2 regions of the Cytobacillus sp. T106 genome follow, and region 1 is predicted to be linked to the other one. Evidence: riboswitches for the same ligand, from Rfam matches in the RefSeq annotation. Region 1 holds a riboswitch; the other holds the start of a gene.
The links. A riboswitch is a leader RNA that binds a small molecule or an ion and turns the genes downstream of it on or off. The one in region 1 is predicted to bind glycine.
Positions count from the first base shown of each region.

Region 2: another riboswitch for glycine. It lies ahead of ABU165_RS21540 (amino acid permease); the one in region 1 lies ahead of gcvT (glycine cleavage system aminomethyltransferase GcvT).

Region 1 covers NZ_JBEUMK010000001.1:492,500-498,330, reverse strand. The annotation lists gene gcvPB (aminomethyl-transferring glycine dehydrogenase subunit GcvPB) at 1-333, opposite strand, end outside; gene gcvPA (aminomethyl-transferring glycine dehydrogenase subunit GcvPA) at 326-1,672, opposite strand; gene gcvT (glycine cleavage system aminomethyltransferase GcvT) at 1,687-2,793, opposite strand; glycine riboswitch at 2,911-2,987, opposite strand; glycine riboswitch at 2,991-3,078, opposite strand; gene ABU165_RS02455 (DEAD/DEAH box helicase) at 3,323-5,011, shown strand; gene ABU165_RS02450 (YqhG family protein) at 4,989-5,783, shown strand.
Region 2 covers NZ_JBEUMK010000017.1:10,972-16,802, forward strand. The annotation lists gene ABU165_RS21525 (copper homeostasis protein CutC) at 1-515, opposite strand, end outside; gene ABU165_RS21530 (hypothetical protein) at 533-667, opposite strand; gene ABU165_RS21535 (MBL fold metallo-hydrolase) at 678-1,538, opposite strand; gene ABU165_RS21540 (amino acid permease) at 1,608-2,984, opposite strand; glycine riboswitch at 3,145-3,224, opposite strand; gene ABU165_RS21545 (alkaline phosphatase) at 3,382-5,040, opposite strand; gene ABU165_RS21550 (uracil-DNA glycosylase family protein) at 5,353-5,831, shown strand, end outside.

The sequences.
Region 1 (5,831 bases):
CTGGACAGAGCTTTCCTCCTGCAGGGGATGAATATGGGCAAAACCGTTAAAGCGTGCTACATTTTCATTGATCTTCGGATTGTATTTCATTGTGCATGATCCCAGCGGATAAAAACCTGAATCCACGCCATGATTCCTTTTTGAGAGAGCAGTATAGTGCCTCATGATGTCCAATTCCGATACTTCCGGAAGCTCAGGCTCTTCTTCACGCAGGTATCCTTCAGGCAGCAATTCAGCCACATCCACTTCAGGTACATCGAGTTCCGGCAGGCTGTAGCCTGTGCGGCCCGGCTTGCTTATTTCAAAAATCAGCGGCTGGTCTTGATTATGCATGGTAATCCCCCAATTCTTTAACAAAAGTATCGATTTCTTCTTTCGTGCGAAGCTCTGTCACGGCAACCAGCATATGGTTTTCCAGTGAACGATAGCTTCTGCCAAGATCATAGCCGCCGATGATTTCTTTATCGAGCAGGCTCTTATTGATCTCCTTGACTGGTGCATTCAGCTTTACGACAAATTCATTAAAGATCGGGCCTTCAAAGGCAAGCTCGAATCCGGCCTTCTTGAACTGATCCCTGGCATAGCGGGCTTTCTGCATATTCTGGACGGCAATATCCCTGACTCCCTTTTTGCCAAGGGCTGTCATGGCGACAGATGCAGCAAGAGCATTCAAGGCCTGGTTGGAGCAGATGTTGGAAGTCGCTTTATCACGGCGGATATGCTGTTCCCTTGCCTGAAGGGTAAGTACGAAGCCGCGGCGGCCTTCTTCATCAATCGTCTGCCCGACAAGGCGGCCCGGCACCTTTCTCATCAGTTTGGAGGTGACGGCAAAATAACCGCAATGAGGTCCCCCGAATGCCGTAGGGATCCCGAATGGCTGCGCATCCCCTGCCACAATATCGGCGCCAAACTTGCCTGGAGGCGTTAATGCGCCCAAGGAAAGCGGATTGCTTGATACAACGAACATGGATTTTTGGGCATGGATGACTTCCTCAAGCTCTTTCAGCGGCTCTATGCGGCCGAAGAAGTTAGGGTATTGAACAATGACTGCAGCTGTATCGCTGTCCATCTGCTCTTTCAGCGCATCCATATCTGTGATTCCGTCCTTATGCGGAATTTCAACAACCTCAATATATTGCCCCTTTGCATAACTTCTGACAACATCCTTCGATTCCGGATGTACAGCCTCGGAGATCAGGATTTTCTTGCGGCGCGTCTGGCCAGCTGAAAGCATGGCTGCCTCAGCGAGGGCAGTGCCGCCGTCATACATGGAAGAATTGGCTACATCCATGCCAGTCAGTTCGCAGATCATCGTCTGGAATTCAAAGATGGCCTGCAGCTCCCCCTGCGAAATCTCCGGCTGATACGGTGTATAGGCCGTATAGAATTCTGAGCGGGAAATGACGTGGTCCACAATCACCGGCATATAATGATCATAGACACCGGCTCCGAGGAAGGATGAATTGGACCTGAGGTCGGCATTCTTTCCTGCCAGCTTGGTAAGCTCCTTCAATAATGCCGTTTCCGGCTTTGCCGGTTTAATATTGTACTCTCCCTTAAACCTGACAGCTTCAGGTATATCACTGAACAGTTCATCAATCGAACTTGCCCCGATCTTCTCAAGCATTTCCTTTTTGTCTGTTTCTGTCATAGGCAGATAGCGATGCGTCATGTTTTTCCCCTCCGTCACTTCTTATCTCTTTTATAAAAAGGTGTGGCAGCTATAACTGCTTTCAGCCGTTTGCCACGGATTTCAACTTCTACCTCATTGCCAAGCTCCGCATATTGGGTCTTGATCAGGGCGAGGCCGATGTTCTTCTTCAGGGTCGGTGATTGTGTGCCTGTCGTCACTTCGCCGACCTGCTCTCCATCCGCCAGCACCGGATATCCGTGGCGCGGGATTCCCCTGTCAATCATTTCAAGCCCGACCAGCTTTCTCGGCACACCATTTTCTTTTTGCTGCTTGAGGACAGGCTTGCCGATGAAATCTGCTTCTTTATTAATCTTTACAGCAAAACCGATCCCGGCTTCAAGGGGGGTAATGTCTGGCGACAGCTCCTGCCCGTACAGCGCAAGGTTTGCTTCAAACCTCAGGGTGTCGCGGCAGCCGAGCCCGCAAGGCAGCACACCTTCTTCTTTTCCGGCTTCAAGGATATCATTCCAGATGCTTGAGGCATCATCCGAATGGCAGTAGATCTCGAATCCATCTTCGCCCGTATAGCCGGTGCGGGAAACGAGCGCTTTCTTTCCATTCAGATCCACGTCACTGCTGAATTTAAAAAAGCCAATTTCGCTTAGATCCTTTTCGCCTGCAAGCTTCTGGAGAATCCCTTCAGCTGCAGGTCCCTGCAAAGCAAGCTGGGCAGTCTGATCAGATAGATTCCTGATGTCAGCGCCGTCAATCAGATGATCTTCAAGCCACTGATAATCCTTTTCTATGTTTGCCGCATTGACAACCAGCAGATAGTGATCATCCTCGAATTTATACACAAGCAAATCGTCAACAGTGCCGCCGCTTTCATAGCACATCGCGGTATATTGTGCACCGCCGCTTTTGAGCTTGGAGATATCATTGGTCATCATTTTTTGCAGAAAATCCTGGCTGGCTTGCCCTTTCACTTCTATCTCTCCCATATGGGATACATCAAACAGGCCTGCTTTTGTTCTTACGGCTTCGTGCTCATCTTTGATGCCAGTGAACTGCACCGGCAGGTCCCAGCCGCCAAAATCGATGGTTTTTGCTCCAAGCTTCCGGTATTCCTCATATAATGGTGTACGTTTTAGCTGTGACATTCACTTGTCCCCCTTGATCCAAATAATAAATACAAGATTGCTAACCATGAGGCTTGAACGCCTGAAGGTTTTGGGCACGAAAAAAGGACAGAGAAATCCCCCGTTCCTAACGAGGGTCTCTGTCCTGGCACCTGAAAGTTTACCTTTACCGGTTTTCCCCTTTGGTGGCTTCCTAAATGAAGCACTCTCCAGAGCCGCGTCCAACAAGGGTTCTTTTGCCTGAGAGATTCACATGAATGCTTGCTCCTTCGGCGCTGTATACACAGTCTCTCCCCTTATTCTCATCCGCATTTATAATTTTTTCCAATATGGCCATACTATTCAATGAAGAATCCGCAGCATGCTGCTGATGGCCGTTCGGAGCCAAAATTTGTTTAATGACAAATTTCGAAACATTCAAAGCTATTATCATCCTACCATCCTATTTCAGATTGGGCAATATATAATTTGAGACGCTTCTTTTTACCCGCAGGACTCCCCGGGGGCATTGCCAAGAGGGGCTTAACTACAAGCGAAGGAGTGTTTTACCATGCCAGTCCAGATCGATTTTGATTCTACATGGCAAACCGAGTTTCTATCAAGAATATCCAATGACGGACCTTGGGGGAATTGGGAGCTTTACAGACTTGCTGCAGAGGTCGAGCAGCATACCATCATCCCCGAATTCAATGGCCTCCAGGCTCCGGGGCACTTGCCGGACCTGACGCCGCTTCCCCACCAGCTGGAAGTTGCCAGGCAGGTAGTTGAGAATATGAACGGAAAAGCGATACTGGCCGATGAGGTCGGGCTCGGAAAAACAATTGAAGCGGGACTGATACTAAAAGAATATATGATTAGGGGTCTCGTGAAAAAAGTCCTTATCCTGGTTCCAGCCTCTCTTGTCACCCAGTGGGAAATCGAGCTGAACACAAAATTCTACATACCGGCAGTTGCCCAGCGCAAGGCTTATGTGTGGGAGCAGTGCGATGTGGTGGTATCTTCCATAGATACAGCCAAAAGGAATCCGCACCGCGACATCATTTTTTCACTTGATTATGATTTGATTATCATCGATGAAGCTCATAAGCTGAAAAACAGCAAAACGAAAAACTATGAATTTGTCCAGAGCCTGAAAAAGAAATTCTGCCTTCTCCTTACTGCTACACCGATCCAGAACAGGATAAGCGAGATTTTCAACCTCGTTTCTCTCTTGAAGCCTGGCCATCTGGGTAATGAAACAGCTTTTTATGAAAAATATAAGAAGGATTCACGCTCGCTCGATGACAATGCCCACCTGAAAGAGCTGGTCAATAAAGTGATGATCCGGAACAGGCGGGCTGATACCGGGATTGAATGGACAAAACGGCATGTAGAAACCATCCCGATTGAATTTTCCAAGGAAGAAAGAGATCTGTACGAATCTGTTACAGAATTGAGAGGGGAAGGAGATTGGGTCAATTCAAGCCAGTTCTCCGTCATGACCCTGCAGCGCGAGGCCTGCAGCAGCCGGGAGGCAGTCTTTTATACGCTCCGCAATATGGTTTCCAGGCAGGAGGCCCCTTCTGATATGTTTCAGGAACAGATTCAGTTCCTGGTCAGCAAAGTGGAGAAGGTTCAGAGAAATTCTAAAGCAGAAAAAGCGCTCGAGCTTATCAAAGGCATTGACGATAAGGTCATCGTTTTCACAGAATACAGGGCGACCCAGCTTTACCTCCAATGGTTCCTGAAGCAGCACGGCATCAGTTCTGTCCCTTTCAGGGGCGGTTTCAAAAGGGGTAAGAAGGATTGGATGAGAGAGCTGTTCAAGAACAATGTCCAGGTCCTGATTGCGACAGAGGCCGGAGGTGAAGGGATCAACCTCCAATTCTGCAACCATATTATCAATTATGACCTGCCATGGAATCCGATGCGCCTTGAACAAAGAATCGGAAGGATCCACCGTTTGGGCCAGGAAAAAGATGTGATGATTTATAATTTCGCAGTCAAGGATACTGTTGAAGAACATATTCTCAAATTGCTGTATGAGAAGATTCATCTGTTTGAAAAAGTCATCGGGGAGCTTGATGATATCCTCGCCAAGCTTGAGTTCGGAAGCATCGAGGACCATCTGACTGATATTTTTGGAAGATCGGCTTCAGAGGGAGAGATGAGAATCAAAATGGAGAACTTGAATAGCATGATACAGCTTGCTGAAGAAATGAAGGAGGGCGGCGCACATGCAGCAGCAGGAAATACGTAAATTCCTGGCACGCTATTTTACCGCAAACGGCTGTGATATCACTGAGGAGGGGCCCGGCTATATGACAGTCCAGCTGACAATTGAGCTTGATAAAGAGCTGATGAACCGTCCTTTCTACTGGCATTATCTTGAAAAAACCGGAGGCATCCCGAACCCGATGAAGCTGACGTTCATTACTAACCGGCAGCTTGCGCCTCCCGACTTGAAGGGAGAAACGATCCATTTCGGTTCTCCGCGCCTGCATCAGATATTTCAATCAGCACGGAGCCTTGCAGGCTACATCCGTCTGTACGAACAGCATTCTTCCCCGCCGGGCAGGCAGACGCCTTTAAGGCCGTGGCTTTGCATGAATGTAAAAATTTCTTATCAATGCGACCGGAAAAGAGATGTATTCAAATCGATCGGTCTGCAGCTGCTCAATGGCCAAATGGTTGAAAACTTCCATGACCGCCTGCTTCAGCTGCAGCTTACACCGAAGATCCCCGACTATTCGTTTACATTGTCGCCTCTGATCATGCCAAAGAGCGGCATCAGCAGGATCGAAGGATTCCTGAAGTCGCAGATTGATTCAGAGGAGCACGGCTGGGCTGACGAGGCAAGGGAACGATGGAAGAAGGATCTTGATCTGCTTGAACATTTTTATGAAGATATGGAAGAACGGAACGAGACCTACGAAAATGAAAAAACCGCCCTGCAGGAGCAATATGAGCCAAAAGTCAATGTCAGCATCGTGAATGGCGGGCTTTTCTATCTGACAGATACGGCCGTTTAGGCAGAAACAGCATGGCTTTCACACATTTTCGATGCCTGTCCGGTATTC
Region 2 (5,831 bases), on a different contig from region 1:
TCCATATACTCCTGAAGACGCGGCAGATTCCCAAGGATCTCAGAATCCGCTGGCCCGCCATGCGTCAAAATCCGGTCCACACCATGCTCGGCGAGCCAATCGATGGCCTGCAGCTGTTTGTCCGGCAGGATATGGTCAAACGCCATATGAAAAACAGTCTCCAGCCCTTCCGCAAGCTCCAATAAAGCTTTCATTGCCCCCTCATCAATCCAGCGATCCTCTGTCAGGCAGCCGAATACCACGCCATCTGCACCGAGCTGCACAAGGTGGACAATGTCTTCTTTCATAATTTCAATCTCTTCCGCACTATAGACAAAATTTCCGCCCCTCGGCCTCACCATTGCCATGACTCCCACGTTATGCCCGCGGCAATATTCAATTGCCTTCACCGCAACACCATGACTTATGGTTGTCCCTCCGACCGAAAGATTATCGCACAGCTCCACGCGTTGGGCGCCTTTACTGATCTTCTCGGGAATCAGTGTCAGATTTTCTACACACACTTCCTTCAGCATCTTCTCATCCTTTCGGCTTAAAGCATGTCCCTTAAATTAGTTTGGATTGAATCGGGCAGCATTTGAAAAAACAGCCCCTCAAATAGGATATCCAATACGCCTGCTGCAATTAATAGAAGCAGCAGGATCACCAGCCATCTCTTTTTCGCCATCTTCATCCCCCTATCCTATAAAACCATTCACAAAGTACATGAGCGTTTCTTGTTCTTCATTGGTAAGCGGCCGGCCGTAAAACGCTTCAAGGCCTTTTTTCATCTTGTCCTGATCGCCTTCGTACGCTGCCACTAAGTGGGACAGAGTCCGGAGCAGACTCGCCTCCGCCTGGTATTCTTCTTTTGTAATAGGCTTCCAGTGGGAGATGATATACGTATCCGCATTGAACATCTCAATTTTATCAAGCATGTCGAGTGTTGCCTTGGCCGTAAAACGCCAGGTTGGCGCATACATCTTCGGCGCAGTCGCATCGGCCAGAAAGGCGATCCTCTCTTCTTTTATATAAATAATGACCGAATCAGGGGCGTGGTCTCCGCCCACCTGCTTCAGGACGCAGGTGATGCCGCCAAGGTCGATCGTCATTTCATCCTTGAATGTTATGTCCGGCAGGCTGATCCGGATAGGCCGTTCCTGCTGCGGGAATTCTTCCTTGATCGCATCCGCACAGAACTGGATCTCAATTCCCTCCTCAACCCGCTCGTCCAGTGATCGGTCATCCCACTTAAATGGGACCAGTTTTTCCATCTCCACCCTTGTATCAACAGAGGCAATCGACGGGATATCCAGGGATTCAAGCCCAAAGATATGGTCCCAATGCCAATGGGTAATGGCTGCCACAGTTGGCTCCGGCCTACCCGCTTCTTTTAATTTTTCCAAAAATAGCTTTGCGTGTGCCGCAGAATTGCCGGCATCTATCATTAAGGTATGCTTATCCCCCGAGACAGCCATCAGGATCGGCCTGTCTGTCGGGCCGACAGGCGTTAAATATGAAATCCTGTCTGACCATAGAACCAATTCTTGCTCCATCATTCAATCTCCTTTGGCTGATTTCTATGCCCTTTCTTTATAGCATAATTCAGGGAGATAATCATGGCCATCTTAATGTACTCCTTTAACCGCAGGCACTTCTTCCTTCTTCTTCTTCCCTCTGTAAAAATAGACTACATACAGCAGAAGGAACCACACAGGCGTCAGCAGGAGCGCCGGCCTTGTTTCTTCGGCAATCAGCATGATCAGGAGGATCATCGCAAACAATGCGAGAACGAGATAATTCACTAATGGAGTGAACGGTGCCTTGAAAGCAGATTCCGCATGCAGCTCAGGGCGCGTTCTTTTATACTTCAGATGGCAGATCAGGATGACGCCCCATACCCAGATGAAGCAGATTGCGCTGATGGTGGTCACAATGGCAAACGCCTGTCCTGGCAAGAGCTTGCTTAAAAGAGCCCCCACTGATACGACCAGGGCAGACAGCCACAGAGCGTTGGCCGGTACATGCTGCTTATTCAGCCTGTTCAGACGTGCCGGTGCCTGATTGTTTTTGCTTAGGCTGAACAGAATCCGGCTCGTTGAGAACAGCCCGCTGTTGCAGGCAGATGCAGCTGAAGTCAGGACGACGAAATTGATGATTCCAGCTGCAACCGGGATCCCGATGAGGCTGAAGGTTTTCACAAAGGGACTTTCTGCTGCATTCAGGTCTGTCCATGGATTGATCGACAAAAGGACGATCAGGGCGCCTACATAGAAAAACAGGATGCGGAGCGGGATCTTATTGATGGCAGCCGGGATATTTTTCTGCGGGCTGCTCGTTTCCGCTGCCGAAACGCCAACGAGTTCCACGCCAACGAAGGCAAAGACTACCATCTGGAAGGAAAATAAGAATCCTGCCGCCCCGTTCGGGAATGCTCCGCCATGTTCCCAGAGATTGCTCAGCGAAACGGTTCCCGCATCGGTCTTAAATCCGGTGATCAGCAGGAAGATGCCGACTGCGATCAGCCCAAGGATCGTAATTACTTTTATTAGGGCAAACCAGAACTCCAGCTCCCCGAACAGCTTGACCGTCAGCAGGTTGAATCCGAGCAGGATAATCAAGGAGATGATGGCCGGCACCCATTGCGGGATGTCGAACCAGTATTGAACATAGACGCCGACTGCGATTACATCGGCCATCGCGGTCATGATCCAGCAGAACCAATAGGTCCAGCCTGTCACAAAAGCTGCCCGCGGCCCAAGATAATCTTCGGCGATATCTGTGAAAGATTGATAGCCCGCTTTTGATAAGAGCAGCTCCCCAAGTGCCCTCATGACAAAAAACAAGGCGGTTCCGACGAGCAGATATGCAAGGATGATGGACGGGCCGGCCTGCTGGATCGCTTTTCCGGACCCAAGGAACAACCCTGTCCCAATCGTGCCGCCAATCGCGATCAACTGTACATGCCGATTGGCTAAATCTCTTTTTAACTCCTGCTGTGCCATTCCTGATTCCTCCTCTTAAAATGGGGTCTGACCCCTTAGATGTGAACTATTGAACACAAAGTTTTACTGCAATAAAAAAAGAGACTGGGGAATCCCCAATCTCCTGATCATCAGAATAACGAATATAAAGGCAAGTCATAAAGCATGCCAAATGTATATCCAATACTCTTCTGTCCTTTTGCCTGAGATGGTGAACCCTTCGGCGCCGCGGAAACCCGCGGTCTCTCCAGAAGCTGCTCCTGCCACAGCACGACCCATGGCATTCATAGCTTGGTATGAAATTATACAGCAATATTTTTTATATAATAGTAGCGTACGGGTCGTTTGTCAACCGTTCCGTTTTCCTTCTCTAACAAAAAGAAAAAGGCGCCTCCCCGGGGAAGCACCTCTTGTACCATTATTTAGACAGATTCAAAGCCTTTTCGGAAACATAGAAATCTTTTCCGTTAAAGACCGTGACGCCATCGAGTTTTTTCGTGACAATCCTGTTGTTCTGTACGATATGAGCGATATTTTTGTTCACAGGCAGTTCGATCTTTGTCTTGCTTTTTTCTGCGATAAAGACCGGGTTGTTCGCATCTGTTACATCAATGCGGGTCTTGTAGCCTTTTTTCTCAAACGACTCTTTCGCATTGACGAACAGCTTGTCTGTAACGGATTTCAGGTTGAAGCCCATATGCTTTGCCATTGCTTTAGCAATATCAGTGTTATCGATCAATCCAAAAGGCCTTGATGGTCCATATGCGTACAAGAATACATCCTCGCCGGTATGCCCGCCAGTCGAGAAGCCGATATTCGCGCGGTTTGCGAGCATTTTGGCCATATCAGACTGCAGGTTTGCGGACGCCTTCAATTTATCGAGTTCTTCTTTTGTCAGATTATCCAATCCGTACAGGCCGGCCACTTTTTCCATGTTTGAGCGGTCTGCTTTCAGTTGGCTTAAAGCCCCTTCAAGTGTCATGGACGCTTTTTTCAGCGGGTCGATATAAGCTGATACAGGAATTTCCGGGTAATTGCTGTTTGTGTTGACGTTCCCCATTGTGATTCCGCTGTTTCCGTGGTCACTGACTGCGATGACCATTGTGTTGCCGTCTTTTTTCGCAAAATCGAGTGCTTCTTTCACTGCATCATCAAATGCCAGTACATCACTAAGAATTCCGACGGTGTCATTGGCATGCGCTGCCCAGTCCACCTTGCTTCCTTCAACAAACAGGAAGAAGCCTTCTTTGTTCTTGTCCAGCGTTGTGATCGCTTTTTTCGTCATATCAGCCAGAGAAGGCTGGCTGCTCTTTGCAGCCTTTCGGTCAAAGTCATAGGCCATTGCGGAAGGCGCAAATGAGCCCCAGATTTTATTTGATTTCGATTTTAGGAGGGCTTCCTTTGTCTCGACAAACTGGTAGCCGTTTTGGCTGATCACATTCAATAGATTCTCGCCATCAACGCGGGCATTCTTGGTTGTTCCTGGTGCCAGAGATTCTTTGCCTCCGCCAAGGACTACATCAATGCCCTGGTATACCTGCTGCTCGGCAATGTCCTGATAATTGCTGCGGTGCGCCGCATGTGATGAAAATCCTGCAGGCGTTGCATGCTGAATTTCAGATGTGGAAATGATTCCTGTCGACTTTCCAGCCAGCTTTGCCCCCTCGAGCACATTGGCCACCGGTCTGTGGGCATCCTTCTCGCTGACTGGAGAGACACCCGGTGTATTCACCAGTGCAGGCAGAAGCCCGATTACCTTGTCATTGCTTTTATTGCCTGTCGCTAAAGCCGTTGCAGCAGGTGCAGAATCCGTGATTGCCGATTCTGCGGAATGGGTGCGCACCCCCCCGATGAGGATCTCATCCATCGCCAGATTCCCGCCTTTGTACCATCTCGCCAGGTTAGTGGCCCCTGCGCTTGTCCCGTCCATGACCATCATAATGACATTGGCAGGCTCTTTCTTCTTGTTGTCCTTTGCCTCAGCCAGGTGATTGTTTACAGCAAATCCCAGAGAAGAAAACGCAACAGCCGCAGCCACAGAAATCCCGGCAACCTTATTCCTCAAATGATTCTTCATTTCAAATCCCCCTTTAATTGATAGTTTCTAATTATCAGCATAATGAGGATGTATTAATTTTCTTGTGATATTCTGTTAAGTGATTGTAAATTGCAGGAAACAGGATATATGGCATGTTTTATCCTTTGTTAAAAGTAAGATTTTATTAGGATATTCTGCTCAAGTTCCGAGCTGAAGTGAGCAGTGCCTAATGATTTCCTCATAACTCCTTTTAGAATATGCTCCTTGCAAGCAGGATAATTAACCAACCCTTCATCTGCCCCTAATTTGTGGTAAAGTCATCCATATATGATAAAAAAGAAAGGGAATATGATGATAAACAAACAGCTTTATAACTTATACGAAAAATATTATAAAGGCATGCTCTCTTCTCTTGAAGGAAACAATCTCAGCAACCCTCTTCTTCTGAAAATAAACGATGAGGAACAATATCAAAAAGCCGACTTAAAAGTAATGTTCTTGGGCCAGGAAACGAATACATGGGAAGGCAGCCTGGGCTCTAAATCCATAGAGGAGCTGCTGGGGACCTACTCCAGGTTTTTTGGCGAGGGGAAGTGCTTCCGCTATGGAGGGCCTTTTTGGAACACGGTAAAAGATTATACCGGGGATATAAAAGAAGCTTACCCGGACAAGCGTGTTGAGATAGTCTGGAATAATCTTATCAAGCTAGGAAAGGAAAACAGCAAAGGCGCTCCCAAGAAGAGTCTGGTAGCTATTCAAAAGGAAGCATTCCCTGTGATCAGGGAAGAATTGGAGATCCTGAAGCCTGACGTGGTTCTATTTTTCACAGG